Regions from separate parts of the Caballeronia sp. GAWG2-1 genome, predicted to be linked through region 2. Evidence: predicted binding sites of a transcription regulator. Region 2 holds the regulator's gene; the other holds the start of a gene.
What was found. Region 2 encodes FliA, which starts transcription of late flagellar genes. Its sites were predicted from a motif close to CTAAAGTTTNNNNNNNNNNNGCCGNTA; they were not measured.
Positions count from the first base shown of each region.

Region 1 (11,529 bases), on a different contig from region 2:
CGCTTCGCGGTGGTTTGCGCCTGCCGTTCGGGCGAAGCCTCGAACGGGCCAAGCCGCGCCTCCAGGCTCGGCTTGGAAAGGTCGCGGGCTACTGTGCTCGCCTTCACCATCGTTCCGTCGCCGGCCTCGAACACGAGGCCATTGGCGCGGACGCGCAGCTCCATTCCGTTGTCCCGCATGACCTGGTGCAGTTCCTGCCAGGACTGCGCGCCCTTGATCTCGTCCAGGCACTCGCGCTTGATCCAGCCGACCAGGCTTTCAACGCCGGCATGCCGCTCCATGTCGGCGGCCCGGCCCTCCGCGCCGCGCTTGCGCGGCTCGTGGTTGTCGCGCTCCAGGCCGTAGTCGCGCTCCAGGGCCGTGCAGAGTTCCGCCAGCGCCCGGTGCGGGTAGTACGGCTCGTGCATCGTGTGCCGCGTCGGGTGAATCTTGTTGATGGCGATGTGGATGTGCAGGTTGTCGGTGTCGTTGTGGACGGCACTGATTCGCTGATGCTCGCCATAACCCAGCCCGACGCAGATGCGTTCCTCAATCGCGCGCAAGGTGTCGGCGCTGGGCTGCTCGCCGGCCCGGAAGCTGACGATCAGGTGGTAGGTCTTGTCGCCCTTCGCGCGGGTGTTCGTGTGCTGGGTCGCCAGCACCTCCGTGATGGCGTCCTGGATGGAACCGGCTTCGCAGTTCGTCGCCTGCACGTGGCCCAGCCGGTGGTCTTTGCTTTGGGCGTCGGTGATGTAGTTCGCCAGGCCCGCGAAGTCGCTCTTGCCAAGCGAGCGCATCGGCACGTGCTTGGCGATCATGGCCGCCCCTCCGGCTTTTTAGCCGCTAAAGAAGTCAAGGCTCGGCCCTCGGCTGAACCACGGCCTTCATGATCCGGCTCATTTCGTCCTGGGTGGCCTCGATCCGGCCCAGCAGGGCCAGGATGGTCGCCTCGCCGAACTGGAGCGTTCGCACGTCATCGGTCAGCCAGAGCTTGAGCAGGCCGCCAAGGCGGCCAAGGTCGCCGTTGACGCGCACCAGCTCGCGCACGTGCTGGTAGTCCATGACGCCCTTGATCTGGTAGCCCTGGCCCACGTCGCGCAGATAGCGCGCCACGCTGACGCCCGCCCTCTTGGCGTTCGCCTCGATCTCGTCTTTCTCTTCGGGGAACACCGGCACCCGCAGGTGCTGCCGCCGCCGGCGGCCGTGTTCCTTTTCGTCGTTCTCCATGCCTCGCCTCGTCTCTCATGCCGGCGGTAGCCGGCTGCCTCGCAGAGCAGGATGACCCGTTGAGCGCCCCCGGCGCGAATAAGGGACAGTGAAGATAGATAACCGGCTCGCCGGTTAGCTAACTTCACACATCCTGCCCGCCTTACGGCGTTAATAACACCAAGGAAAGTCTACACCAGCCATTACGATTTATCCGCAACTATCGCGCTATCAGGCCGCAAAAGCAGCAACGGATATAGCGAAAACCGCCACAATGGCCCATAATGCCGCTATCGAAGCGTGCCAATGCACGCCGATAGCGGACTTTTTGCGTTTCCGTAGCGCCGCTTAGTAGCGTTACATTTGCGATGAGAGGATTAGATGGACGAACACGATGCCAAAGACCTACCCCGAAGAGCTGGCTGAATGGGTGAAGGGACGGGAAGCCAAGAAGCCGCGCCAGGACAAGCACGTGGTCGCGTTCCTGGCCGTCAAGAGCGACGTTCAAGCGGCGCTCGATGCGGGCTATGCGATGAAAACGATCTGGGAGCACATGAAGGAAACCGGCCGGCTGCGCTGTCGGTACGAAACCTTCACCCAGCACGTGAAGCGGTACATCAAGGCCGCGCCGGTAGCTTCCCCGCCGCCTCCCGCCACTCCCCCGGACAGCCAGCCCAAGGGCGCGAAGCCCGAGCCGAAGGCCGCCCCGCCGGCCTCGGAATCCAAGAGTGAGCCGCCCAAGATCGGCGGCTTCACGTTTGATGCGACTCCAAAGAAAGAGGATTTACTGTAATGGCGAAAATTCACATGGTTCTGCAAGGCAAGGGCGGCGTCGGCAAGTCGATGATCGCGGCCACCATCGCGCAGTACAAAGCCGGCAAGGGACAGAAGCCGCTTTGCATCGACACCGATCCGGTGAACGCGACGTTCGAGGGCTACAAAGCCCTCAACGTGCGCCGGCTCAACATCATGGACGGCGACGAGATCAACACCCGGAATTTCGACGCCCTGGTCGAGATGATCGCGTCGGCCGAGGGCGACGTCATCATCGACAACGGGGCCAGCTCGTTCGTGCCGCTGTCGCACTACCTCATCAGCAACCAGGTGCCGGCGCTGCTCCAGGACATGGGCCACGAACTCGTGGTGCATACGGTCGTCACCGGCGGCCAGGCCCTGGTGGACACGGTGAGCGGCTTCGCCCAGCTCGCCAGCCAGTTCCCGGCCGAATGCCTGTTCGTGGTCTGGCTGAACCCGTATTGGGGGCCAATCGAGCACGAGGGCAAGGGGTTCGAGCAGTTGAAGGCGTACACGACCAACAAGGGCCGTGTGTCCGCCATCATCCAGATTCCGGCGCTGAAAGAGGAAACCTACGGCCGCGACTTCGCCGAAATGCTCCAGGATCGGCGCACCTTCGATGAGGCCCTGGCCGATTCGGCGCTCACGATCATGACGCGGCAGCGGCTCAAGATCGTGAAAACCCAGCTCTTCGCCCAGCTCGAAAACGCGGCGGTGCTCTGATGGCGGCCGACGACAAGATCGAGGAGCTGATACGGGAGATCGCGGCCAAGCACGGCATCGCCGTGGGCCGCGACGATCCGATCTTGATCCTCCAGACCATCAACATGAAGCTGATGCAGGACAGCGCATCGGCCCAGCAGGAAATCTTGGACGCCTTCAAGTCGGAACTGGAGTCCATCGCCCACCGATGGGGTGATGACGCCAAGGGAAAGGCGGAAAGGACGCTCAACGCGGCGTTGGCGGCCAGCAAGGACGCCATGACGCGGGGAATGCAGGAGGGCGCGAAGGCGGCCGCCGAGGCCGTGCGGCGTGAGGTTGAGGCGGTGACGGCGCAGCTCGTCGCGCCGATCCGCGAGGCGCGGCGCGTCGCCATGATGAACATGGTCGCGGCCGGCATGGCGGTCGTGGCCGCCGGCCTGGCCCTGTGGGCCTCGCTGTAGATGGCGATGCGGGATCTCATCGTCAGAACTGGCGATGGTCGACCGCGCCGGCGGCATCGCCAGGTTCGGCGATGCTGGCCAGCTCCCGGCATCGTCGCTTGTGACGATGCTGCAGGATGATTCCACCAGGCCCTCGGCGGGCCTCCCTCGCCAGAAATGGCGATGCTCGAGAAAAAAGCCCGGCGACCGCCGGGCTTCGTTTTTATGCGGGCCTGGCTGACAGGCCCAAGGACTGCGATCTCCCTGGCCGCTCCTGGGCCTGGGATTGCTTGCGCTCCTGCTCCTGCTTGCGCATCAGCAGCTCATGCCGGCGGGCGGCCTCGCGCATGGCATCCCAATCGGAAGCCAGCTCGGGGTTCTCGGCGCGCATCTTGCGCGTCGCCAGCTCTTCGATCTTCGGCGAGTGCAGGCCCATGCCTTCCTTGATCTCGCGGACGGCCTCCAGGCGCGCGTGAAGCGTCTGCAAGCGGGCCTGCTGCTGCGCCTGCTGGTTCTGCCAGGCTCGCTTAGAGCCGGGCAAGGAAAGCCGGCCAGGCGCGGACGCCTGGGTCTGCTGCAAACGGGCCTGCTGCCGGTCGATCAGGTTTTCTAGCCTGTCCTCGATGTGCTCCACCTGGTCGTGCTTGGCCTGCACGTAGAGCGCCAGGGTTTCGGGGTAGGACTGCTCGACCGGGGCCGCCTCTAGGGTGGCCTGCTGCTCGATCTCGGCCGCCTGGGCGGCCTCCAGCAAGTCGGCTCCGGTGTCCTCGCGCGAAGCGCCGAAGGCGGCACCGCCGAGGGTGGCCGGCGCGCTGACGCGGGCCGGCTTGGTGGCGCGGCTCTCGGTGCCGCTGCCGGGGATGGTGAGTCGTTTCAAGGGCGTGCCTCCTTTTTAGCCGCTAAAGCTACATGGAGCGCCCCCGCGTCAGTTTCGGGGCCTCTGCGGCGACTGCCGCCTTGCCCTGGGCGTTGTAGCTGATGCTCTTTGCGCTCCCAATTTCAGGTACTTTATCGAAATCTGACCGAGCGTGCATGACAAAGTTCTTGCCGATCTGCTGGTACACGTTGGTGGCGTCGGCATGAACGATCACGCCGGCGTGGGTCTGCTTCTTGTCGGCCGCTTGGGCCGTGTACAGGTTGTAGATGCCGGGCTTCAACGCGCCCGCCTTGTCTACTTTCTGATTCGTCCAAGCGCCGTCCTTTTCGGCCTGAACGATGCGTTGACCGTTCATGACCAAGAGGCGTTCTTTCATCGGGCACTCCTATGGTTGCCGTAGTTCTCAAAAGGGTGATGGTGGCCCCATGCAAGCCGCGCTCCAACAAAAAAGCCGACCTCGGCAAAGCGAGGCCGGCTCTTCCCAGCGGCCGGGTTGTGCGTTTTGTCAGGGTTCCAGGGTAATTTTAAGGAAAACCAACCGATTTATCAGGTCTTTTTGCGTCCGCCGCTGGTCGGATCGGCCGCCCGGCCTTGCGCCATGACGGTTTCCAGGGCCTCCAGCCGGCCGCGAAGCCCGGCCGCTTCCTCGCGGGCCTGGGCAGCGTCGCGCTTCGCCTGGTCGCGCTCGCCCTGGGCGGCGGTCAGCCGCTCGGCCTGGCGGTGTGCCTCGGCCGCCATCGCCTTGCGCTGCTCCTGGTGGGCCTGCTCGGCCGCCTCGGCCTTGGCCTGCACCTTCACCAGCTCCGCGCGCACCTGGTCGCGCTCGGCGGCGGCCGCCTCGGTGGCCTTCCGCTGCTCGGCCTGAGCGGCGCGCGCCTGGTCGGTCGCCTGGTTCGCCCGCTCCAGGTCGGCACGCAGCTCGCCGGCGCGGCGCTCGATCTCGGCGGTACGGCTGTTCGCGGCCGCGAGGTCGGCCCGCAGGGCCTCCACCTGGTCGGCGCTGGCCGTGGCCCTCTCCTGGGCCTTGTCGCGCTCTGCGCGCGCCTGGCGGGCTTCCTGATGGGCGTGATCCAGCTCCGTGCGCAGCTCGCCGGCCCTGGCCTCGGCCGTGGCCGCGCGCTCGCTGGTCGCCGCGAGCTTGCCGCGCAGCTCGTCGGCCTCGCCCTTGGCGGCCGCCTCGACGGCCTCCAGGGCCGCGATGCGGGCCTTGGCCTCGTCCAGCTCGCCGGTGAGCTGGTCGGCCAGCTCTGCGGCTTCCTGGCGCGCTGCTTCCGTCTCCTGGCGCACGGCCTCCAGCGCCTCGCGCTCGGCGGCCAGGCGGTTGTTCGCCATTTCCAGCGCCACGGCCCACAAGTCGCCGCCCAGCTCGGCCAGCTTGTCAGTGATCGCCTGCGGTGCCGGCTCGCGGATCGGGGCGGCCTGGCTGGCCTTGCGTGCGCGCCACTCGTTCATCGCCTCGCTGATGGTGGTGAAGCTGCCGCTGCCGAGCTGCTTGCGCACGTTCGCCAGCGTGGGGTTCTGGCCGGCCGCGTCCAGTTCGTCGGCCACCGCAAATATCTGCTCCTTCGAGATCGCCATGTCGGGCCTCCTTTGGCCGGTTGTATGTTGTAGCGTGAAGCATACTACAACATACAACACTACGCAAGCGGTTTAGCTGAACTTTTTTTAGCGGCTAAAACGCGGGCAAAAAAAGCCCCGCTCGATGGCGGGGCGATGGGTGGGGGTCGGTGGTCGGCGATGCCCGGCGCTGGGCGTGTCAGCCCTCCAGCAGCGCGACAAGCTGCACGGTGCCAAGGTCGGCCTCGAACTCCTGGCCGTCATCCTCGTATTTGAGCCAGGCCCAGCCCTCGGCCGGGGGCCGGCGGTTGAGGATCAGCCGTGCCGGCCGGTCGTCGTGCTTGACCTGGATGATGGCCTTCTTGAGCTTGTCGGGGTCGGCCTCCTTCGGCTCCTTCTTCCCCTTGGCGTCATCATCCTGCGGCCCCTGCTCGCCGTCGCCGGCCTCGGCGTCGGTCTTGCCGGTCAGCGCATCGACGGTGTTGGGATCACGGTCGCCGTCCTCGTGACTGCGCTTGTCCTCCAGGAACTCGCGCAGCAGCTTCACCGAGCCGCGCGTCAGCTCCTGGCTGTCGTCGGCCAGCCAGGCGGCCACCTCGTCGGGGTTCTTCTTGTAGGCCGTCACCAGCTCGTTGATGACAGTCACGTCCTTGCCCCGGCCGCTATTGAACGCCTCGGCAATGGGTTCGGGCAAGTCCAGCAGCGTGACGTGCTGCGTGACGAAGGCCGGCGACTTGCCGATCTCCTTGGCGATCTCGCCCTTCTTCTTGCCCTTCGCCAGCTCGCGGCCGATGAAGTCGGCGATCTCACGCGCCGTCAGCTCGTTGCGTTGCAGGTTCTCGATAACCTGGTCGGCCTCGTTGTAGTCGTTGTCGATGAAGGCCGGGATCGTGGTCTTGTGCGCCCACTTCGAGCCGCGATAGCGCCGCGCGCCGTGGTTGATGAGGTAGCGCCCCGGTGCGTCCGGGTTCTCGCGCACGCTGATGGGCGACTTCACGCCGCGCGCTTTGATCGTCTCGCCGATCTCCGCGATGCTCTCCGGCGAGAAGCCGGGGTTGTCGGCCGTGCGCGGCTGGTGCGGGTCTTCGTCGATCAGGTCAAGCGGCAGCTCCTGCGGGCCTGCGCCGCCGGCGTTGGCCGCCGGCTGCTCGTTCAGCAGGCCGGCCAGGTCGCCCAGCCCGTCCAGGCCCAGCCCGGACGATTGCGGCTTGTCCTGCTCCTTCTTCTTGGCGTTGGTCTTGGCGCTCATTGCGCGATCTCCATCTTCGTGAACACGTAATCCGCCAGCGCACGCACCTCCTGGGTGGCCTTCCGCGCGGCGGTCTTCTTGATCTTCCACACCGGCATCTGCTCGCCCAGCGCCTCGGCGATGCTGTCACGCGCGCCGATGCTGAACGGCAAGATGAGCTGCGGGTATGCCTGCTGCAACGTCGCCAGGTTGTTGACGTGGCGCGGCTTCCGCGCGTCCACCTTGTTCGGCACCATGCCGAGGAAGCGCAGCTTGGGGTTCTGCTTGCGCAGGTTGCTGATGACCGCGACCATCTTCTTCATGCCCTGCAAGCTGTACGCCTCCATTTCGATGGGCGACAGCATGTAGTCGGCCGTCAGCACGGCCGCCGTCATGGCGACGCCAAGGGAGGGGGCCGTGTCGATCAGGCACACGTCGAAGAACTCGCCCAGCGCGGCCACACTGGCCCGCAGCGCGGCGGCCGCCTGGGAAAGCTCCATCTTGTCCAGGTTCGCCAGGTTGGCGTCTGCCGCGATCAGCGCCAGGCCGTCATCCTCCCGGTCAGCGAACCAGGCGCGCAGCTCGTCGCCGCCGGCGGTGAACATGCGACTGGCGGGATAGCCCGAGTCGTGGCCGGCCAGCGTCCAGCTCGCATTGCCCTGGGTGTCCAGGTCGATCACTGCAACCCGAAGGCCGCGCTCCTGGAAGTCGAACGCCAGGTGGCAGGTTGCGAACGTCTTGCCTTGACCGCCTTTCTGAATTGCCGTGACCAGTGTTTTCATGAGTTGGGTTCCTGTTTCCTCTTTCCCTTGGCGTCGGCTTCCCAACGCTTGACGATGAACGCTTGATGCTCCGGCAGTACCGCCGTCACCCGCTCGAAGCCCTGCGGGAGCACTTCCCCCGCCACTGCCCACACGCGGCTGACCGCTTGCGATACCGCCCCCTTGGTCAGCCCCAGCGAGGCCACAAACTCGGCCTGGGGCCTTCCATCGACCAGCACGCCGCGCGCTATGTCGATGGTCTGTTGCCCGATCTCCAGGCCCTTGATCGCCGCCTGGAATTGGGCTTCGGTTAGCCGTTTCTTCATGGAGAACACCCATATAAACTCCACACCCGGTTGTTGAACAAAAGGCGGTGCCAGCCGCCGACCATGTGCAGAAGTTTAGCTAAACTCGCCGCCCGCGTCAAGCGTTTTAGCGGCTAAAAATGGGCGCGTGATCTTCTTTCTTGGCGTTCAACCTGGCCGCGTCAGCGGCACTCATGAAGAACGTCATCAGCGGGCCGACCGTGCGGCTCGAACCGTTGGCAAAGCACACGTCGAACTGACCGCCGGCGGTGTGCGGATCGACGCCTTCCACCAGTCGCCAGGGGTCAAGGCCCCATTCCTCGGATTGCGCGCTGTACCAATAGGCCGGCGCATCGCCGTTCAAGTCGCTGGCCGCGTACTCGCGCACCAGGACGGCCACCCGGCCGGTGTTCGGCTCCACGAATCCCGGCGGGTAGGGTAGGGTCTGTTTTTTCATGTCAAAGCCCCTTCGGCTTGTAGATCGAAACGAAGTAGGTGATCGCGGTCAGCACCGCGAAGTACGCCAGGAACGACCAACCGGCATACACGCCAGGCGTGTTCCAGTGGTAGAGCATCCGCACGAACTGGAAGAAGGTGGCAATCGACAGCACCCACTTGAGGATCGGCCAGACCAGCACGGTCGCCACCCATACGAACTTGACCAGGCCGGCCAGCAGGCCAGCACCGGGGGCCTTGTTGGGGGCAGCAGACGCGGCGGCAGGCTCCACCGGCGCGGGCGCGGCGGGCTGCTCGATCTCCTTGGGGAACTTGATGATGTTGGACATAGCTTGACCCTCCACGCGCTTACGTGTTGAATGCTGGGTGCTCCCACTCGGAAGCATGGTTACGGTGTGCCAGCACCAGGCCAAGCGCCCCGGATCACTCCGGGGCGTTCCTCCACCTGGGGCCGCCCTTGATCTTGCCTCGGCTCACGCAATACTCCTTCTTGGCGTCCTCGATAGGCCCGGCCGTTGCCGACCGGGCCATGTGCTCTTACCAGCCGGCCCGGCGCTTGGCCTGCTCGACGGCTTCCATCGACCAATGGCCCTTGGCCTGCCCCTCCAGGGAGCATCCGGCGAAGTACGCCTTGCCGCGCAGTTCCTCGGCTTTGCACACCAGCTCGGCCGCCTCGGCCATCATGGCCGCGATCTCGTCACGGCGGGCCGGGAAGTCGGTCGCTGCCGCGCCCTCCAGCTCGTCAATCCAGGGCATAATCTTGTTGTCGCTCATCGGACTTTCTCCGGTAGTTGACCTGGGCAATGTGCCCGGCCTTCAAGTGCTATATTAGGGCAAAATGCCCTAACCTGTCAAGCACTTTAGCTAAACTTTTTTCGCTTTACCGGAATCCGAAGGCTAAACTTTAGCCGCTAAAACCTTTCCCTTGGCGTCAATCCTCTTTCCAGATCACGCCCAGCCCGGCCTGGTCGCACAGGATCGCCCATGCCGCATAGGGAATCGGGGTGTCCTCGCCGATCCAGCGGCGGATCGTGCGGTCGCCCTTCGCGCCCAGCCCCAGCGCCTTCGCGGCCTTGCTGCCGCTGAACCCGGCCAGGCGCAGCACCTCTCGGACTTCCTCGCCGGTCGGTTGCGCCCAGCGTTCGGCCGGCTTCAAGCACTCCAGCCGGATATTGGCGTCGTTCGTCATTCGTTCGTTCTCCTGGTCAAGTGATAAGCCGCAACTGGTCGAAGCCGTAGATCGACTGGATGCAGCTCGGGTCTGAATCGACCACGCGCCGGCCTGCGCGATTGGTCTTGTACGTTACCGGCCTGTCGTCGTGCGCCCACACCTGGCGGGTGTCGGGATGCACCTTCACGATGATGATGCGCTTGCCGATGTAGCGGTCGAAAACCGGGTGATGGACGCTCACGATCTCGCACCGCTGGCCGGGCTTGAACTCCACCAGGTCGGCCGGGCCTCCATCGCCATTCCTGGCGATGCTGCAGGTTGCCGCGCTCGCTCGCGGCATCGTTGTTTCCGGCGATACAGGCCCGCCCTCGCCCGGCTCGGCATCGTCGGCTTTGACGATGCTGCAGGTCATCGTCGTTTCTGGCGATGCGGGATCTCGCTCCGGGCCTGCGCCGGTGATTTTTCCCTTGGCGTCCAACCCGGCGGCCCTGGCCGCCTTGATCCTGGTCGCGGCCTCGGCCGCCCAGCGCCTGGCGATGAAGGCCCGATGCGAGGGCAGCACCACATCGACCAGGACGAACCCCGGCGGCACCAGGACGGTCGCCGGTGCGCGCCGCGCCGGCGGCTCCAAGCCGGCCAGCCAAGCGGGCAGGGGAGCATCGGCCAGGCGGTCGCGGTAGCTGGCCTCGACCATCACCGGGCGCTTCTTCTCGGCTCGCTGCGCAGCCAGGATGCCGCGCGCAACCTCGTCCACCGTCATGCAGCCCTGCGCCGTGTCGAAGTGCGAGCGGTAGCCCGTTTCGGAGATAAACGGCCTGTCCAGGTCGATGACGTGGAACTGGAAGTGGGCACCCAGCGGCCCGCCGTAGCCGGCCTCGTACTCCACCAGGGCGCGCATGTCGCCATCCGCGACCAGGAACTGGCCGCGCTGGCCCCACAAGGGCACGTCGCCAGGCACCGCCGCGCAATGGCGCTCGATGACCTGGCCGGGCGCGTCGTGGTCGGCCATGCTGCCCACGTGCGTTCCGCCGTTCATCTTCCAGATGACGGCCTCGTATCGGTCGCTGGCCGCCTCGGCGGCCGCACCGTCACCGCGCATGATCGCCGCGTCGATCTCCACCACGGCCGCCACGGCGGCGGCCAGCAGCTCGTCGCGGTCGGTGGGCAGCTCGGCCAGCAGCTCGGCCGCCGGCGCGTTCCAGTCCTGGCCCGGCTGGGCCGGCGTCTTGCGTTTCTTCGCCATCGGCCGGCCCCTCAAGTGTCAGCACGCCGCCACGCGATCACGTCGCGGGCTTCGTAGCCGTGGCGCTTGCAGTCGTCGCAGAATCCCGAGCTGAACCCCTTGTGGTTCGTGCCGATCCATGCGGCCGGCTTGCCGCATTCGTGGCCGTAGGTGCCCGGCTCGGCGTTGTGGCACTTGCCGTCCGTCGCGTAGCTGTTCGTCGGTGCCTGGGGAGCGTTGTTCCTGGTCATGGTCGCCTCCTGGAAGCCCCGGCCGAAGCCGGGGCCGCCCCTCATCAGTCAATAGCCCGGTAGATCGCGGCCGCCTCGGCGTGGCTGGCTGCGAAGCCGCGCAGGAAGTGATAGCGGTCGATCAGGGCATCGCCGGCGTCCGTGTCGGCGGCCTCGGCCGCGAGCTGACCCAGCGCGAACAGGGTTGCGACAATGCCGGCGGCGTCGGCCGACAACTCGCCTCGGAAGCCGTTGCCGTCCACCTCGATCTCCAGGCGGTCGGCCAGGTCGGGGGCCATGTAAAAACCGCCGTCCGACAAGGTGTAGTAGTGCCAATACGCGCCGCTGTAGCGTTCGCAGAGCCGGCGAAGCCAGGCATACACCAGGGCCTCGCCGCGCATCATCAGACGCGGGCCGAAGTAGGCGGGCAGGAAGTCGAGGCGCTGGGCCTCGGCGACCAGGGAAGCGGTAACGGGTTGCTCTTGGGTGTTCATCGGACTTTCTCCGGTAGTTGACCTGGGCGAAATGCCCGGCCTTCAAGTGCTATATTAGGGCAAAATGTCCTAATCGTCAAGCACTTTAGCTAAACGTTTTAGCCGC
Region 1 covers NZ_JALQDD010000034.1:36,025-47,553, forward strand. Annotated here, with positions in the region: gene traI (TraI/MobA(P) family conjugative relaxase) at 1-797, opposite strand, end outside; gene traJ (conjugal transfer transcriptional regulator TraJ) at 832-1,206, opposite strand; gene NCR98_RS23690 (TraK family protein) at 1,580-1,978, shown strand; gene NCR98_RS23695 (PRK13886 family protein) at 1,978-2,703, shown strand; gene NCR98_RS23700 (conjugal transfer protein TraM) at 2,703-3,143, shown strand; gene kfrC (IncP plasmid survival protein KfrC) at 3,346-3,999, opposite strand; gene kfrB (IncP plasmid survival protein KfrB) at 4,028-4,375, opposite strand; gene NCR98_RS23715 (DNA-binding protein) at 4,546-5,577, opposite strand; gene NCR98_RS23720 (transcriptional repressor gene korB) at 5,756-6,805, opposite strand; gene NCR98_RS23725 (ParA family protein) at 6,802-7,566, opposite strand; gene NCR98_RS23730 (transcriptional regulator KorA) at 7,563-7,871, opposite strand; gene NCR98_RS23735 (DUF2761 domain-containing protein) at 7,978-8,307, opposite strand; gene kleE (KleE stable inheritance protein) at 8,309-8,635, opposite strand; gene kleA (stable inheritance protein KleA) at 8,844-9,080, opposite strand; gene korC (transcriptional repressor KorC) at 9,238-9,495, opposite strand; gene NCR98_RS23755 (hypothetical protein) at 9,512-10,720, opposite strand; gene NCR98_RS23760 (hypothetical protein) at 10,732-10,950, opposite strand; gene NCR98_RS23765 (antirestriction protein) at 10,995-11,423, opposite strand.
Region 1: a site for FliA is predicted at 9,188-9,214, ahead of kleA (stable inheritance protein KleA). Genes of this name have one in related genera too.

Region 2 (17,771 bases):
CGACATTTCGATCGATGGTCTCGACATCGTGCCCGACCACTTTCGCAACGTGCAGGCCATTTCCCTGCTCATCGCGAGATATGGAGTAACGCAGTGAACCTGTTCTTCAAGGGCAAGCGCATCAGCAGTCTGCTGACCGTCGTGCCCGCTCGCGAGCAATCGTTCGTCGAGGACATGAAGCGCTTCGACTTTCCAGAGGCGCGCTCGCGCAAACTCATGCAGGTCATGGGCTACGACAAGCACCGTCTCGTCGATGCCGATACCTGCGTGTCGGACCTCGCCGTCTTCGGGCTGGAGCAGTTGTTCGCGAGAAAGGTGATCGCTCGTGACGAAATCGATGCCCTCGTGCTCGTCACGCAAACGCCCGACTACCTGATGCCGCCGACAAGCAGCATCGTGCAGGGACGACTCGGCCTGAAGCAGGACATGTTCTGCATGGACATCAACCAGGGATGCGCGGGCTTCGTCGTCGGTCTCATTCAGGCGTTCATGCTGCTCGAACAACCGAATATCCGGCGCGTCGCACTCGTCAACGCCGACGTGATGAGCCGCAGGACTTCGCCCAGGGACCGCAACAGCTATCCGCTGGTTGGCGACGCGGCGTCCATCGCCATTGTCGAATCGGCGGCGCCGGATCGCGTGGTCCATGCCAATCTGAAGATGGACGGCACGCGACACGCGGCCCTGATGATTCCCGCCGGCGGAATGCGCATGCCGTGTTCGCCGGCAACGGCCGAGTTGCGGGACGAAGGCGATCACAATTTTCGTGCGCTGGATCATTTGAAGATGGAAGGCTCGGAGGTCTTCACGTTCGTCCAGACGGAGGTCCCGCCGATGATCACGGCGCTGATGAATCAGGCGGAAACGACCATCGACGAGATCGACTGGTTTCTGTTCCACCAGCCCAACCGCTTCATGCTGCAAAAGCTCGCGGACAAGATAGGCATTCCGTACGGCAAGCTGCCCATGAACGTGGTGGAAAAGTACGGCAACAGCAGCGGCGTGACGATTCCAATGGCAACCGTCGAAAACCTGCGCGAAGTCCTGACGCAGCACGAGGCGCTGGTATGTCTCGCCGGATTCGGCGTCGGTCTCACATGGGGATCGATGCTCATGCGTCTCGGACCGCTGGACGTATGTGAAATGGTGCAATATTCCTGACAGGAGTTTCCAAATGAAAGATGCTTTTTACACCAACCTCGCCGAGTTGCTCGAAGTCGATTCGGTCGACCCAGACCTGCCGCTCGACCATTACGACAACTGGGATTCCCTGACCGCGCTCGCATTGATTGCGTGGCTCGACAAGGAGCTTGGCGTCTCGATCAGCGCCAAGGGCATCAGCGAATTCGCTTGCGCCGCGGACTTGTTCGCCGCGCTCGAAAAACAGCACGCCTGAGCATTCATGTCGAATCCTCTGAACCTCGAAGGTCAACGAATCCTCGTCACGGGTGCGGCGTCGGGCATCGGTCTCGCGACCAGCCAGTTGTTCAGCGCGCTGGGCGCGGCCGTCGTCATGCTGGATCGTGACGATGCGCGGCTTCAGCAAGCAAGCGCCGGCCTCAACGCGAAGACGGTGACCTTCGATCTTCTCGATACCGAACGCCTGCCCGGCCTCTTCGCCGAGTTGGCGCAAGCCGGGGGACCGTTCTCCGGGCTCGTGCACGCGGCGGGAATCAGTTCCATTGCGCCTACCCGCTTGCTGACGCCCGCGCGCTATCGTGAAGTGTTCAGCGTGAATGCCGAAGCTGCGCTCGCGTTGCTGCGCGGCTTTCAGCACCGCAGCGTATGCCGCGCAAATGGCGGCTCGGTGGTGTTCATCTCGTCGGTCATGAGCATCGTCGGCTCCGCCGGTGCGTCGGCTTATGCCATGTCGAAAGCCGCGCTCACCGGCCTTGCAAAATCGGCGGCTCTGGAGTTTGCGCCGAGAAGTATCCGCGTCAATTGCATTGCTCCCGGATTCGTCAAGACCGCGATGTTCGACGAAAACTCCCGGCACTGGAGTGAAGAGCAGCGCAAGCAGATCGAATCCGCGCATCCGCTGGGTCTGGGCACGCCCGAAGACATCGCCAATGCGGCCGCCTTTCTCGTTGCCGACTCCGGTCGCTGGATCACCGGTTCGGTGCTGGTCTGCGACGGCGGCTACACCGCGTCCTGAGCGAGACAGTCATGAGCCACGAATTTCATAGCCTGATCACGGGCGCCTCATCGGGCATAGGCCGGGCAACGGCCATTCAGCTTTCCTCCACGCGGTCGCTCGTGTTGCACGGCAGGGACCGGGCGCGGCTGGAGGAGACGCGACAGCTTTGCGCTAACCCCGACGCTCACGCATTGTGGGTGCAGGATCTTCGCGAACTGGACGAGATCGAGTCCGGCTTCGTCGATTTCGTTTCGTCGCGCGGCATGCGTATCGAGAACTACGTCCACTGCGCCGGCGCGTGGATCATCGGCCCGCTTCGTTTGCTCGAGCGCGCGAGCGCGGTGGAAGTCATGAACGTGAACTTCATGTCTGCCATGGAAATTTCTCGCCTGCTCGTGCGACGCAAGGTGAACGACAAGGCGCTCCGCAACATCGTGTTCGTGTCGAGTACCGCGAGTCAGTTCGGCGCCAAGGGACTCGGGGTTTATTGCGCGAGCAAGGGCGCGCTCGATGCCTATATGCGCGCGCTCGCCGTCGAACTGGCGCCATCGGTTCGCGTCAACTCCATCCTGCCCGGCGCGGTTCATACGCCCATGACGGATTCGATATTCGGCAACGAGCAAGTGCGCGAGCGCATGGCGGAGTCGTATCCGCTAGGTCTCGGGCGTGAAAGCGACATAGCCGGCATGGCCGAATTCCTGTTGTCCGACAATGCACGCTGGATCACGGGCCAGCAACTCGTGGTCGATGGCGGCCGCTCGGTGAACATTTCCGCATGACACACACGCTCGCAGCCGTGACCGGCATCAAAAATCTCATTATCGTGGGCGCGGGCGCGTTGGGGCGGGAAGTGCTCGTCTGGTCGCAACAGGCCATCGCTGCGGGAACGCCATGGAAGGTCAAGGGGTTTCTCGACAGCCGCACCGACATGCTCGACGGCTTTGCGTGCGGCGCGCGCATCATCGGCTCGCCTGAAGCTTATCTGCCGCTCGACGACGACATTTTTCTCTGCGCAATAGGCGATCCGTCGCAGAAGCGCGCCTACGTCACCCTGCTCGAAGACAAGGGCGCGGAGTTCGGTATCCTCGTGCATCCGACGGCGCTCGTGGGCAGGGACGTGAAACTCGGCGCGGGCTCAATCATCTGTCCGTTCACGCAGATGTCGTGTGATATCGACGTGGGCCGCCACGTGTTTATCGGCACTCACAGCAGCGTGGCGCATGACACGTCTATCGGCAGCTACACGCAGATTTGCGGCGCATGCCAACTGAACGGTCACGTCAACGTGGGAGAGGAAGTGTTTATCGCGAGCAGCGCGACGCTGCTGCCGAAGTGCAACGTCGGCGACCGCGCGTATGTCGGCGCGGGCAGCGTGGTCTTGCGACGCGTGAAGGCGCGTACCAAAGTGTTCGGCAATCCGGCGATGGTCATCGGCGAAGTGGGCAACGAGCGTTAACATGGCACGCGTTAAAACGGCTGCGCGGCTTGAACACATCGACGGTTACCTGTCGCAGCTCGGCTGTCGCGCCAGCCCCGAACCGACGCTCGCCACGTTGCGGACCTTGCAGGAACGCCACACCCGCCGCTTTCCGTTCGAAAACCTGTCGACGCTCTTGCAGGAGCCTACGTCCATCGACGTGGCATCGCTCGAACAAAAGATCGTGCTCGGCGGGCGAGGCGGTTACTGCTACGAGCTCAACCTGCTTTTTCTCGCATTGCTCAGGCAGTTGGGATTCGACGCGCGCGGCCTGACGGGACGCGTCGTCATGGGCGGCCCGGAAACCGCGTGGGCGCCGCGAACGCATATGTCGATTCTCGTGACGTTTGGACCGGGCGACGACTACATCTCGGATGTGGGCTTCGGCCGCATGGTGCCGACGACTCCGCTGCGGCTCGATACGGATGCCGAGCAAACGACATCGCTCGAACGTTTCAGGCTGCTGCGTCGCGAGGCCGATTACGTGCTTCAGGCGCGGATAAACGGCGTCTGGCGCGCGCTATATGTATTCGACTTGCAACGTCAGGAACAGATCGACTTCGAGATAGGAAATTGGTTCATCTCGACGCATCCGGCGTCACCGCTTGCGTCGCAATTGGTCGTTGCGCGCACGGACGAGGGAAGACGCAAGAGTCTCGTCGATGGCAACTACGGCGTCCATCATCTCGATGCGGTCGCCGAGCGCCGTCAGATTTCCTGCACCGACGAACTGATGACCGTGCTGCAAGACGAGTTCGGCATCCGCCTGCCCGGCGGCGACTTGGCGAACGTGCTGGGTCGACTCATCAAGCGTGTTTGATGCGGTGGCTTACCGGCCATCGAATCACGCGCTCGTCGTCTCCCACCCAAACGCCATCCCCGCCAACCATCTCCGATACGCCACCGACATCCGGTCGCACTTCTGATGCAACTCCGCATCGAGCGCGAGCGGCAGCAGCTTCGGCCATTGCGACTCCACGATCGGCGTGTCCTGCAGCAGAATCTCCATGTTGAAGTCGTACAGCTCCTCGTCGCTGTGCGAAGTCTCGTCTTCGTGAATGGAAACGAGCCACGCGCGGGTCTCGGTCTGCGTCACGGGCGACGCCACCAGCATGATATGCAGTGCGCCCATTGCCCCCGACGCCATCTTCGTGAGCTTCGCAACCAGCGGCCGCTTCACGCGATAAACGTAATCCATCATCGCGCCGCCCTGCCCCGGTAAACCCGCCGGCTGCCAGAAACGGCACTGGCGCGCTTCGAGTCCGTCGGCGCTTTCCACGACTTCATAGTCCGGCACTTCGGTATGCGCATCCTCGCCGAGAATGCCCACGTGCACGAACGAAAAATGCGCCATGTCCAGGAAGTTTTCGACGACACGCGGCGCGGACGACTTCACCGTCTGCGGCGCAAGGTTGATGCGCCGTCCGCCCGGAATGGCGGCTTCGGGAAAGAAATCGAGCGCGTGCGCGGGCTCGCCGAAGCACATCCACACGACGCCGTATTTCTCCCCGGCGACGAACGCGGTGGCGCACGCGCGTTTCGAAGGCCGAAGCGACGGATTCGACGGAATCAGCACGCACTGACCAAGCGTGTCGTAGCGCCAGCCGTGATAGGGACACACGAGCTGATCGTTCGTCACCGCCCCCAGCGACAGTTGCGCGCCGCGATGCGGACAGTAGTCACGCCAGACATGCGCAACACCTTCGGCATCGCGCCATACGACGATGCGCTCATCCGCGACGATGAACGCTCGCGTCGAACCCGCCGGCACGTCATCGCCATTACACACCGCCAGCCATTCGCCAGCGAGAGAAAAGTCGTCGCTCATAGCACTGAAGCATCCGCAGAAAACGCCGTTAATCATCTGTCCGAGATGCGTTCTTACACGATTCACAGCAGCTTGGCAAAACGTTGCAAAATACCAGTCGTCGGAGACGAACATCGCGACGGGGCCGCAATAAGACAAAAGCGCGACAGCAAAGACACGCGCAAAAGACCATAACAGCAAGAAATCACCACCAGGGGTTCAGTATGGAGCAGGCGCATCAACCGGCACGCCGGGCCTATGCCTTCGCATGGTCCGGCAACCGGAATCCCGAACGCGAGCAAGCCATGCTGCGTATCGGGATGGGAGCGGCAGTTCTGCTGGCTTATGCGGTGTATGCGTGGCGGCACCCTTCGGCCAACGCGTCGCTGATCACGCGGTTGATCGCGCTCTACGTGTCCTACGGTGCAATCACACTATTGCTCGTCAGCCGGATGATGGCGCTGTCCAACGTCCGGCTCGTCATCACCACTATCCTCGATCAGGCGTTGCTCGGCGCCATGCTCTTTCTCTGCGGCACGCTCGCCTTGCCGCTGCTGTGGGTGGTGTTCTGGTTTCTGATCGGCTCGGGATGCCGCTACGGCAAGCGCACGCTCGCCATTTCGTGCGCGATGGCGCTCGTCGCGATCGTCGCGCTGGCGTTGTGGCAACCGTGGTGGGTGGCAAACCGCGCCGCCGCGCTCGGGCTCGCGCTGAGCGTGCTGGGCGCGTCGGTGTATCTGAGTGTGCTGGTCGACAGGCTTGGCAGCGCGAATCGCGTGCTGGCGCGGCAGGCATCGACAGACCCGCTCACGGGCCTCTATAACCGTTACGCGCTCGAACAAACCGTGAATCGCGCGATGTCCGCGCCCGAAGCCGCCGACGCGAATACCAGCGCACTGCTACTGATCGACCTCGACGGCTTCAAGGGCGTGAACGATACCTACGGTCACGCGGTCGGCGACGTGCTGTTGCAGTCGTTCGCGCAATTGCTTGCACGGCGCATGCGCAAGACCGACACCATCGCGCGGCTGGGCGGCGACGAGTTCGTCGTGCTCGCGCGCAACATGCGCGATCGCAGCGCGGTGCTCACGCTCACCGATGGCATCCATTCGGCGCTCGCCGACCTCACGCTGGTGCAGGAGCGGCCAGTGAGCGTATCGGCGAGTATCGGCGCCTGCTTGCTGTCGAGCGCGGCAGAAGCGCATGACGCCGATATCACCGCCGTGCTGAGAGCCGCGGATCGCGCGATGTATCGCGCAAAGAGTCTCGGCGAAGGCAAGACGGTGTTCGCCGAGGCGCGCGACTTCGAGATGCATTGAGCCCATCCGCGCGCATTCGAGCGCCTTTGCAAAGGCAAAAGCAAAAAGCGCGCGGCCCCGGTTCGGGGCTTCGCGCGCCTCTACAACTCGGAACTCAAGCCTCGACGCTAGTCCACGACTGTTCCCGCAGCTTCGCACGCAAACGCGCCACGGCCTGGCTATGCAACTGGCACACGCGCGACTCGCTCACTTCCATCACCGCGCCGATTTCGCGCAGGTTGAGGCCCTTCTCGTAGTACAAGCTCATGAGCAGCTTCTCGCGCTCCGGCAACTTGTCGATGGCTTCGATCAGCGCGCCGCGCAGACTGTCGTCCAGAAGCGCCGACAGCGGGTCCGAACGATCGACGCAGTAACGGTCGAGGAACGGCTCGTCGTCCGCCGAGCGGTCGAAGTCTTCGTAATAGATCAACTGGCTGCCGTGCAAGTCCTGCAGCATCGACTGATACTCGTCGAGCGGCATCTTCATGTGCTCGGCGACTTCGGTCTCGCTGGCCGAACGGCCAAGGTTCTGTTCCACCTTGTGTACCGCCGACTCCACTTCGCGCGATGTCTTGCGCATGCTGCGTGGCAACCAGTCGTTGGCGCGCAACTCGTCGAGCATGGCGCCGCGAATACGCTGACTTGCGTAGGTTTCGAACTGGGCGCCCTGATCTTCCTTGTAGCGGCTAGCCGCATCGAGGAGGCCAATCATGCCGGCCTGGATCAGATCGTCGAGATCGACGCTCGCCGGCATCTTGGCGACGAGCTGGAGTCCGAGGCGGCGAACGAGCGGCGCATATTTCGTAAGCACGTCGGACTGCGAGAGTTTGCCTTGGGCGTTATACATCCTGTTCACCTTTCAATATCACATCGACGCCGTGCTGCTCATTGCATGATCGGAAAACGCCGCCGCTCGGTGCGCCGCTTTCCGTCCGCTTTCACCAGACTCGCCAACCGGAATGTGCGCGTCGTACTGGCTCGCTTCGTCGCCGCGCGAAAACGGCGCGGGACGCATCGGCCAGTGCAGCAGCTCGGCTGCGATGTAGCGGTAGTCGCGCGCCGCGGCCGTAGCCGGAAACGCTTCCACCGCACACCGAGAGAGCTCCCTCGCCCGAGCGACGCGCGCATCCTCGGACACATACCCTGCCTGCACGAGCGAAACGGCCAGATAACGGCTCGCGACACCCGAGAGGTTGTCGAACGCGACCGCTGCATCGGCTGCGTCCTGCACGTGATTCATCAGCACGCGGAACTGGCCGATCGCGTGGGCGTAGTGCAAGCGCTTCATGCACGCATACGCCTCGGTGATCGCCGACGCGGCTACCCGCGTCACTATCAGAAAGTCATGCGCCTGCGCCGCGAGCGACGAGAGCGCGCCATTACGATCGAGTTGCGCATCGATCAGCACGATATCCGCGGGGCCGTCGAGCAGCGCGCGTGCTTGCGCCGCGTCGTGGCTGATACGTTCATCGCGCGGTGCGGCGATCAGCGAAAAACCCATCGGCGTGCGCACCGCGACATCCTGCAGTTCGCGACGGCCGGACATCACCGCCGAGAGCGCGCCCGCGCCATCCACACCCGCCATGCGGCTGACCGAGCCCGCGTTATGCCGCTCGTCGATGACGAGCACATCCTTGCCATGCACGGACAACGCCGCGCCGAGGTTCACTACCGCCGACGTGCAACCGATGCCCGCCGGTCCGCCCACTACAGCCACCACGCGAGAACTGGCGCGCGTCAGCAGCCTTCTCAGGCCTTCAGCCTGATCGAGCACGAACTTATCCAAAATGGACTCCATGCAGTTCGGTCGTGGCGCGTGCGGACAGTGCGGACAGAAGCGCCGGCACATCGTCGTCTTGCGGCACGAAAGGCGAGCCATCGCGCGGAATGCAGAACGCGCTCTTGATGAGGAAACGCTTGGTTGCGACGTACAAGTTCTCCGGCACCTTCTGACCGGTCGATACGTAATGCACCGGCAGCTTGTAGCGGATGACCGTATCGAGCACGCTGCCGAGGTTGGTCGCCTCGTCGAGCTTGGTCAGAATGCAGCCCGCGAGCGGCGGCTGGTCCGGCGCACTCTTGTAAGCCTGCACGACTTCGTTGAGCGTGTCGCCGTGGCTCGTGGCGTTCAGCAGCAACAAGCGTTGCACCGGCTGACCCGTGCCGCACAGCATCGCGATCTGGTCGGAGACCGTGCGATCGCGCTGGCTCATGCCGATCGTGTCGATCAGCACGATATGTTTGTTGCGCAGTTCGGAGAGCGCGAGTTGCAGGTCAGCGCCGTCCTTTACCGCGTGCACCGAGACGCCGAGAATCTTGCCGAAGATGCGCAGTTGTTCATGCGCGCCGATCCGGTAGCTGTCCGTCGTCAGGAGCGCGACCTTGCTGGCGCCGAAGCGCATCACGCAGCGCGCCGCGAGCTTTGCCGTGGTCGTCGTCTTGCCGACGCCCGTCGGGCCCATCAGCGCGAACACGCCGCCGCGTTCCATCAACGCGTCTTCGCTCGGCATCACCGGCAGATTCGATTCGAGAACTTGCTGCACCCATTCGAGCGCGTTTTCCACGTTCTCCATCGACGGCATGTTGTCGATCACCATGCGCACGAGTTGCGCGGAGAAACCGGCGGCGAAGAGGCGCTTGGTCAAGGCCGAGTTGGTCGGGTTGCGGCGCTGGCGGTCGCCCCACAGCAAACCCGAGAAGTGCTCTTCCATCATCTCGCGCATCGACGAGAGTTCGTTCATCACCGTTTCGTTGACGACTTGCTCCATGCGCGTGCGGATGGCTTCGGTCACGACGGCTGCGGCATTAGCCGGCAAGCCTTCGAAATTGCCCGATGCGGCCGGCGCTTCGTCGGCGGCTTGCGGTGCTGCGTTGATCTTCTGTGCGGCGCGGCGTGCGGCGACTTGCGCGGCTTCACGCGCCCAGTCGGGCGTTTCGATCTTTGCGTGCGCTTGCGCAGCGGGTGCGGCAGGCGCGGCGGCAACCGGCTGCGCGGCGGCTTGTGCACGCGGCGCTTGCTGGCGCGGTGCGTCGGCTGCCTTGACCGATACCGGCACGCCCATGCCGCGTGCAATTGCGGCAGACGGCGTCAGCGGCCGGTTCGACGGCACCGAAGCCTGTTGCGCGATACGGCGCGCATGTTCGATCAACCACGGATTGGAATCGGCCATCGTGCGCGGTGCTTCCATGCGCTCTTCGTCGGCTTGCTCGTCGAAATCGTCGGCGTCGGCGGTGTTGCCGAAGACGGAGGAGAAAACATCGCCGCTGGCGTAAGGGTTCATCGGAGAGCTGGGAGCGGCGGCCTGCTGCTTCATCGCGGCGGCTGCGGCTTGTGCAAGCGCGGCGCGCGGCGTGGCGCTGGCGAACGGCGCGGCGGCTGCTTGTTCGCGTGCGGCCTTCGCGGGCGAGATCGAAGCGAGATCGCTATCCGCGACACCGACGATTTCCACCGATCCATCGTCGAGCGTGCGGTTGGACAACACCACGGCATCGGGTCCGAGCGCTTCACGGACCTGGCGCAGAGCGTCACGACTGTTCGCGCCGATGAATTTACGAATGTTCAAACTGGCCCCCGATGAGGATAGATGCAGCGATATTTGCGAGGCGAGCACCCTTTGGTTATTTCCGTGCCCGCTTTTCAGTGAAGCCATTATTGCGAAGATCACTTCGGGCCTATCGCTGGATAAAGGGTGTGAAAGAGGGGTATTTCGACTGATGGAAACAACCCGGCCGTGCGGATTGCGTCGCGCGTCATGCGGGAAAAAATGCCGGTCTGGCACGATCGACGCGACGGGACGAGAGATGTCGCTTGGCGGTTTGTCCGCTGTGAGGCGCGCGGCGGCAGGCGCGTCGCGCGCCAAGGCGGCCGGACTGCATCAGCCAGAGTCCCATCCAGCGGCGTAAGCTACGGTCTGCGGCTCGAAACCCGGGCTCACCGATGCTCACTGACAAAGGAGACTTGTTCGCATGGCATCCGCTTCTCATGGCCAGACCACCGGCGCGCGTCTGGTTGTCGATGCGCTCGTTCATCACGGTATCGAACGCGTGTTCTGCGTGCCGGGCGAGAGCTTTCTCGCCGTCCTGGATTCGCTGCACGACGAAACCAGCCAGATTCAGACGATCGTCTGCCGCCACGAAGCCGGCGCGGCAAACATGGCCGAGGCGGTCGGCAAGCTGACGGGGCGTCCGGGCGTGGCTATCGTCACGCGCGGGCCGGGCGCGACGCACGCGTCCATCGGCGTGCACACCGCTTTCCAGGACTCGACGCCGATGATCCTGCTCATCGGCCAATGCGCGCGGGACCACATGGATCGCGAGGCGTTTCAGGAAATCGACTATCGGCGCATGTTCGGGCAGATGGCGAAGTGGGTCGCGCAAATCGACGATCCGCGCCGCGTGCCGGAGTATCTGAGCCACGCGTTCCATGTCGCGACGGCGGGACGTCCCGGCCCGGTCGTGCTGGCGTTGCCCGAAGACATGCTGACCGAAGCGTGCGACGCGGCGGCGCCCGTGCCGCGCTATCAGCGCGTCGCGGCGGCGCCGTCGCAGGCGCAGATCGAGCGCGTGCGCGAACTGCTCGCCAATGCGAAGACGCCGTTCGTGATCGCGGGCGGCAGCGGCTGGACCGCCGAGGCGACGCAGGACTTCGCGCGCTTCATCGAGCGCTGGCAGTTGCCGGCGGGATGCGCGTTCCGCTATCAGGACACGCTGCATAATGAGCATCCGAATTACGCGGGCGATGTCGGGCTCGGCATCAATCCGGCGCTGGCCGCGCGCGTGCGCGAAGCGGACGTGCTCTTCGTTCTCGGCCCGCGCATGGGTGAATCGACGACGGGCGGCTACACGCTGCTCGACATCCCTAAGACGAAGCAGACGCTGATTCACGTGCATCAGGGCGCGGAGGAACTGGGCCGCGTGTATAGCGCCGATCTGCCGATCGTCTCCGGCATGCCCGAGATTGCGTCGATGCTCGCCGCGCTCGAACCGCCCGCGCAGATCGCGTGGTCGGGCAGCGCCGAGACGGCGCACGCCGTGTATCTCGAATGGCGCAAGCCGCGCCCCATGCTCGGCGATGTCCAGCTCGGCGAGATCATGCGCACGCTTTCGGAGCGCCTGCCCGAAGACGCGATTCTCACCAACGGCGCGGGCAATTACGCGACCTGGCTGCATCGGCATTATTCGTATCGGCACTTCCGCTCGCAAGTTGCGCCGACGAGCGGTGCGATGGGTTACGGCGTGCCTGCGGCCATCGCGGCGAAGTCGCTGTATCCGCAGCGCACGGTGATCGCGTTCGCGGGCGATGGCTGCTTCATGATGTCGAGCCACGAACTCGCCACGGCGATGCAGTACCAGCTGCCGGTGATTTTCGTGGTCGTGAACAACGGGCAGTTCGGCACGATCCGCATGCATCAGGAGCGGCACTACCCGCATCGGGTCCATGGCACGGGGCTGACGAACCCCGACTTCGCGGCTTATGCGCGCGCGTTCGGGGCGCACGGCGAGCGGGTCGAATCGACGGAGCAGTTCATGCCGGCGTTCGAGCGCGCTGTGAGTTCGGGATTGCCCGCGGTGATCGAGATTCGGATTCCGGCGGATCAGAGCACGCCGGGCGCGACGCTCGAACAGATTCGGGAGCAGGGGAAGCGCTGAGGGCTGGTTCAGCCGGTTAGCCCCGTCCAAACGAAAACGGCCCGGTCGCACACGACCGGGCCATCCAAAACAGCCACTAAACCTTACTTCCCACCCACGCTCTGCAGCGTCGTCCACTTCCCGCCAACGACCTTATACAGCGTGATACCGCCGTTTTTCAGATCGCCCTTCGAGTCGTACGCCAGATGCTTCGTGGTCACGCCTTGCATGTCGGTCTTGGCAAGCAGCGGCAGATACTTTGCCGGGTCCGTCGAGTTGGCCGCCTTCATTGCGTTGAACATGGCCATTGCGCCGTCGTAGGCGTACGGCGAGTACGTCTCTACGTCTTCGTTGAAGCGCTTCTTGTACTTCGCCGTGTAGTCCGCGCCGCCAGGCATCTGGTCCATCGGCAGGCCGGCAAGCGATGCCACCGTGCCATCGGCCGCGTCGCCCGCGATCTTGATGAAGGTGTCGGTCTTGACCATCTCGCCCGCCATCAGCGGTGCACGAAAGCCAAGCGTCTTCATTTGCTTGGCCATCGGCGCGGCTTGCGAATCCGCGCCGCCGTAGTAGACGAGGTCAGGATTCGACGACTTGATCTTGGTCAGAATCGCCTTGAAGTCGACAGCCTTGTCGTTCGTGAATTCGCGCACGACGATATTGCCGCCCGACGCTTTCGCTGCCTTCTCGAACTGGTCGGCGAGACCCTGGCCGTAAGCCGTGCGGTCATCGACGATGGCGATCTTCTTCACTTTCAGCGTCTTCACCGCGAACTCGCCCGCGACCGAGCCTTGCTGCGTGTCGGACGTCATCATGCGGAAGGCCGTCTTGAAGCCTTGCGTGGTGTACTCCGGCGCGGTTGCCATCGCGATTTCGGGGATGCCGGCATTCGCATAGATGCGCGATGCCGGAATGGTCGTGCCCGAGTTGAAGTGGCCGAGCATGCCCTTGATGCCGTCGTCGACGAGCTTCTGCGCGACGGTCGTGCCCGTGCGCGGGTCGGCCTGATCGTCCGCCGAATCGAGCACGATGCGAACCGGCTTGCCGCCGATCACCGGCTTCGTGGCGTTGAAGTCCTCGACCGCGAGCGTGATGCCGTTCTGGAAATCCTTGCCGTAGTGCGCCTGCGCACCGGTCATCGGCCCGGCGAAGCCGACCTTCACATCTTCTGCTGTTTGCGCGAACGCAGTCCCCGCGAGCGACAGGCCGGCGAGCGTCAGGGCGGCTGCCAGCTTGTTCATCGTGTGCTTCATAGCTTCTCCTAGTACCAGTGTGAATGGCAGCTCGTCGCCGGGATCGCCGTGCCTGCTGCCGTTTGTTTGAATCGAGCGCGAGAGGATACTTCTCAACCGATCGTCATCAAATTCGCATTGCCGCCCGCCGCCGCCGTGTTCACGCTCACCGAGCGTTCCGTCAGCAGACGTTCGAGCGCATAGTCTTCGCCGTCATGATCAGCATCGGCGAATGTTCCCGCCGCCACGCCCTGCACCGATACGATCGGTCCCGGGCGCTTCGCGACTTCCTTCACGAGCGACAACAGTTCATCGCTGTCGCCTTCGAACAGCACGGCGTCGAACTCCGCCGCCGCGTCTTTCCTGACTGCGGCATACGGCTTGAGCGATGCCGGCAGCGACGCCGCCAACTGCTCGCCAGCCGAACCGGCGAACAGCGCCTTGTTGCCCGTTGCCAGCACGGCGGCAAACTGCGCCCGCGCGCCGCTCGGGGTTGCCGCCACGCACAGCACCGTGCCGCGCGCGCCGAGCGTGTACGTGTTGCGCTCGCCGGTCGGACCGGACAGCACGGCCGTCGCGCCTGCGAGCACGTGTTGCAGATAACCGTCGCAACGCGCCGCAGTCTGCGGATCGCGTTCGCCGATGGACCAGTCGCGCAGCGCCGTGAGAGCGGCGGTCGGGGCATCGGCGGATGCCGCCTTGTCCACCACGAGCGCGCTTGCCAGCGACTTCGGCAATCCAGTGGGACGCTTGGCCAGCAAGCGCTGCAAGTACAACGCGCCGCCCGCCTTCGGACCCGTGCCCGACAAACCTTCCCCGCCGAACGGCTGCACGCCGACCACCGCGCCGATCACATTGCGGTTCACGTAGATGTTGCCCACGTGCGCGCGCGAGATGACATGCGCGATGGTTTCGTCGATCCGCGTATGGATGCCAAGCGTCAGTCCATAACCGGTCGACCGAATTTGGTCGAGGAGTTTATCAAGAGACGAACGGCGGTAACGCACCACATGAAGCACCGGGCCGAAGACCTCGCGCTTGAGTTCGTCGATGCCGTCGAGTTCGATCAGCGTCGGCGGCACGAATGTGCCTTGCGCGCAACCGTCCGGCAGCGGCAGTTGCACGACCTTGCGGCCCTTCTCGCGCATCTGCGCAACGTGCGCGTCGATGCCGCGCTTCGCGTCGGCATCGATCACGGGACCGACATCCGCCGACAGCCGGTCAGGATTGCCCACCGCGAGTTGCTTCATCGCGCCGGTCAGCATTTCGAGCGTGCGATCCGCGACATCGTCTTGCAGACAAAGAACGCGTAGCGCCGAGCAGCGTTGACCCGCCGAGTCGAACGACGACTGCATGACGTCCGCGACGACCTGTTCCGCAAGCGCCGAGGAATCGACGATCATCGCGTTCTGGCCGCCGGTTTCGGCGATGAGCGGAATCGGGCGGCCGTCCGGATCGAGCCGTTCGGACAGCGTCTTGTTGATGAGGCGCGCGACTTCGGTCGAGCCGGTGAACATCACGGCGCGCGTGCGCGGGTCGGCGACGAGCGCTGCGCCCACGGTTTCACCGTTGCCCGGCAACAGTTGCACGGCGCCCGGCGGCACGCCCGCTTCGCGCAGAATGCGCACGGCTTGCGCGGCGATCAGCGGCGTTTGCTCGGCTGGCTTCGCGAGCACCGGATTGCCAGCCGCGAGCGCCGCCGCGACCTGACCCATGAAAATCGCGAGCGGGAAGTTCCACGGGCTGATGCAGACCACCGGTCCGAGCGGACGATGCGTGTCGTTCGAAAATTCCTCGCGAATCTGTGCGGAGTAATAGCGCAGGAAGTCGATAGCCTCGCGAATCTCCGATACCGCGTTCGCCAGCGACTTGCCCGCTTCGCGCACGACGAGGCCCATCAGCGTGTGCATCTGCGCTTCGAGCAAGTCGGCGGCGCGCGTGAGGCAGTCGGCGCGGTCATCGACGGGCGTCGCTTGCCAGATCGGCGCGGCGGCCACGGCGTTGGCGATCGCGGCGCCGACTTGTTCCTTCGACGCTTCCACCACCGTGCCGACGAGATCGCGCAGATCGGCGGGATTGCGAATGTCGCGTGCGACGCCGTTGTGCGGATCGTCGCCTTCGAGCATCGGCTCGGCGCGCCACTGATGATTCGCGCTCGCGAGCAACGCCGACGACAGCGACGCCAGGCGATGCTCGTTCGACAAGTCCAGACCCATCGAATTGGGCCGCTCGTCCCCGTACAACTGACGCGGCAGCGGAATCTTCGCGTGCGGCGCGCCGAGCGGCACGATCTTCTGCGCTTCGTCGATCGGGTCTTCGACGAGCTCCTTCACGGGGATGGATTCATCGGCAATACGATTCACGAACGACGTGTTCGCGCCGTTTTCGAGTAGACGCCGCACGAGATACGCGAGCAGCGTTTCGTGCGTGCCGACCGGCGCATATACGCGGCATGGCCGGTTCAGCTTGTCGCGGCCCGTGACTTCTTCATAGAGCGGTTCGCCCATGCCGTGCAGGCACTGAAACTCGTACTGGCCGGGATAGTAATTCTGTCCCGCGAGGTGATAGATAGCCGACAGCGTGAACGCGTTGTGCGTCGCGAACTGCGGATAGACGGCATCCGGCGCGCCCAGCAGTTTTTTCGCGCAAGCAAGATACGAGATGTCCGTATAAATCTTGCGCGTATAAACCGGATAGCCTTCGAGGCCGTCCACTTGCGCGCGCTTGATTTCGGTATCCCAATACGCGCCCTTCACGAGACGAATCATCAGCCGATGCCGGCTGCGACGCGCCAGGTCGATCAGGTAATCGATCACGAACGGGCAGCGTTTCTGATAACCCTGCACCACGAAGCCGATGCCGTTCCAGCCCGCGAGCGCCGGGTCGAAGCACAGCGCTTCGAGCAGATCGAGCGAGATTTCAAGGCGATCCGCTTCTTCCGCGTCGATGTTCAGGCCAATGTCGTAACGACGCGCGAGCAGCGCCAGCGCGCGCACGCGCGGCAGCAGTTCGCTCATGGTGCGTTCCTGCTGCGAACGCGAATAACGCGGATGCAGCGCCGAGAGCTTGATCGAGATGCCCGGGCCTTCGTAGATGCCGCGCCCGCCCGCCGCCTTGCCGATAGCGTGAATCGCCTGCTCGTAGGAAGCGTAGTAACGCTGCGCGTCTTCCTCGGTGGTCGCGGCTTCGCCCAGCATGTCGTAGGAATAGCGGAAACCGCGCGCCTCGAACTTGCGACTGTTCGCGAGCGCTTCGGAGATGGTCTCGCCGGTGACGAACTGCTCGCCCATGAGGCGCATCGCCATGTCCACACCCTTGCGGATCAGCGGCTCGCCGCCTTTGCCGATCATGCGCGTCAGCGCCGACGACAAACCGGCCTCGCTATTCGTCGTGACGAGCTTGCCGGTGATCATCAAGCCCCACGTCGCCGCATTCACAAACAGCGACGGCGCCTGGCCCATGTGCGAACGCCAGTCGCCCTTGCTGATCTTGTCGCGGATGAGCGCGTCGCGGGTCGCGCGGTCGGGAATGCGCAGCAGCGCTTCGGCGAGACACATCAGCGCAACGCCTTCCTGACTCGACAGCGAGAACTCGTGGATCAACCCTTCCACGCCGCCGCCCGTGCTCTTCGCGCGCAAGGCTTCGACGAGTCTGGTCGCGAGCTTTTCGGTATCGGCGGAAACGCTGGCCGGCAAGCGCGCTTGTCCGATCAGGAACGGCACGCATTCGGGTTCCGGGCGACGATACGCCGCCGTGATCGCCGCGCGCAACACCGACTGCGGTTGCACGTTCTGCGCGAAATCGAGGAAAGGTTGCGGCGCGCTGTCGTCATCGCCCTCGACGGCTACGGTCTCGCCGGGTTCGCCCGAGCCGTTCGTGCCCGAGAGTTCCGGCGGAAGCTGACCATGCTCGATACGCTCCAGATAGGCAAAGATCGCCTGCTTGATGAGCCAGTGAGGAGTGCGCTCGAGCCGGGTCGCGGCATCTCTGAGCCGTGAACGCAGCAGATCGTCGACTTTGACGCCAAGGGTTGTGCTCGCCATGATTCCTTCGTTTGCCGGACGTGCTCACCCGGCCGTAGACCTAAAAGTTGGCGAATCGTACTCCGCTGAAATAAAAGGTGCAACCGACAATTTCGAGAGGGTTGCACCATGTTGGAACCCTTGTGGGACAAGGCTTTGCGCGATGCAAC
Region 2 covers NZ_JALQDD010000022.1:69,948-87,718, forward strand. Annotated here, with positions in the region: gene NCR98_RS13320 (acyl carrier protein) at 1-97, shown strand, start outside; gene NCR98_RS13325 (3-oxoacyl-ACP synthase III family protein) at 94-1,161, shown strand; gene NCR98_RS13330 (acyl carrier protein) at 1,175-1,396, shown strand; gene NCR98_RS13335 (SDR family NAD(P)-dependent oxidoreductase) at 1,403-2,155, shown strand; gene NCR98_RS13340 (SDR family NAD(P)-dependent oxidoreductase) at 2,167-2,916, shown strand; gene NCR98_RS13345 (acetyltransferase) at 2,913-3,593, shown strand; gene NCR98_RS13350 (arylamine N-acetyltransferase family protein) at 3,595-4,434, shown strand; gene NCR98_RS13355 (Rieske 2Fe-2S domain-containing protein) at 4,459-5,442, opposite strand; gene NCR98_RS13360 (GGDEF domain-containing protein) at 5,646-6,740, shown strand; gene NCR98_RS13365 (RNA polymerase sigma factor FliA) at 6,835-7,566, opposite strand; gene NCR98_RS13370 (MinD/ParA family ATP-binding protein) at 7,585-8,505, opposite strand; gene flhF (flagellar biosynthesis GTPase FlhF) at 8,498-10,282, opposite strand; gene NCR98_RS13380 (thiamine pyrophosphate-binding protein) at 10,686-12,368, shown strand; gene NCR98_RS13385 (branched-chain amino acid ABC transporter substrate-binding protein) at 12,452-13,600, opposite strand; gene putA (trifunctional transcriptional regulator/proline dehydrogenase/L-glutamate gamma-semialdehyde dehydrogenase) at 13,693-17,622, opposite strand.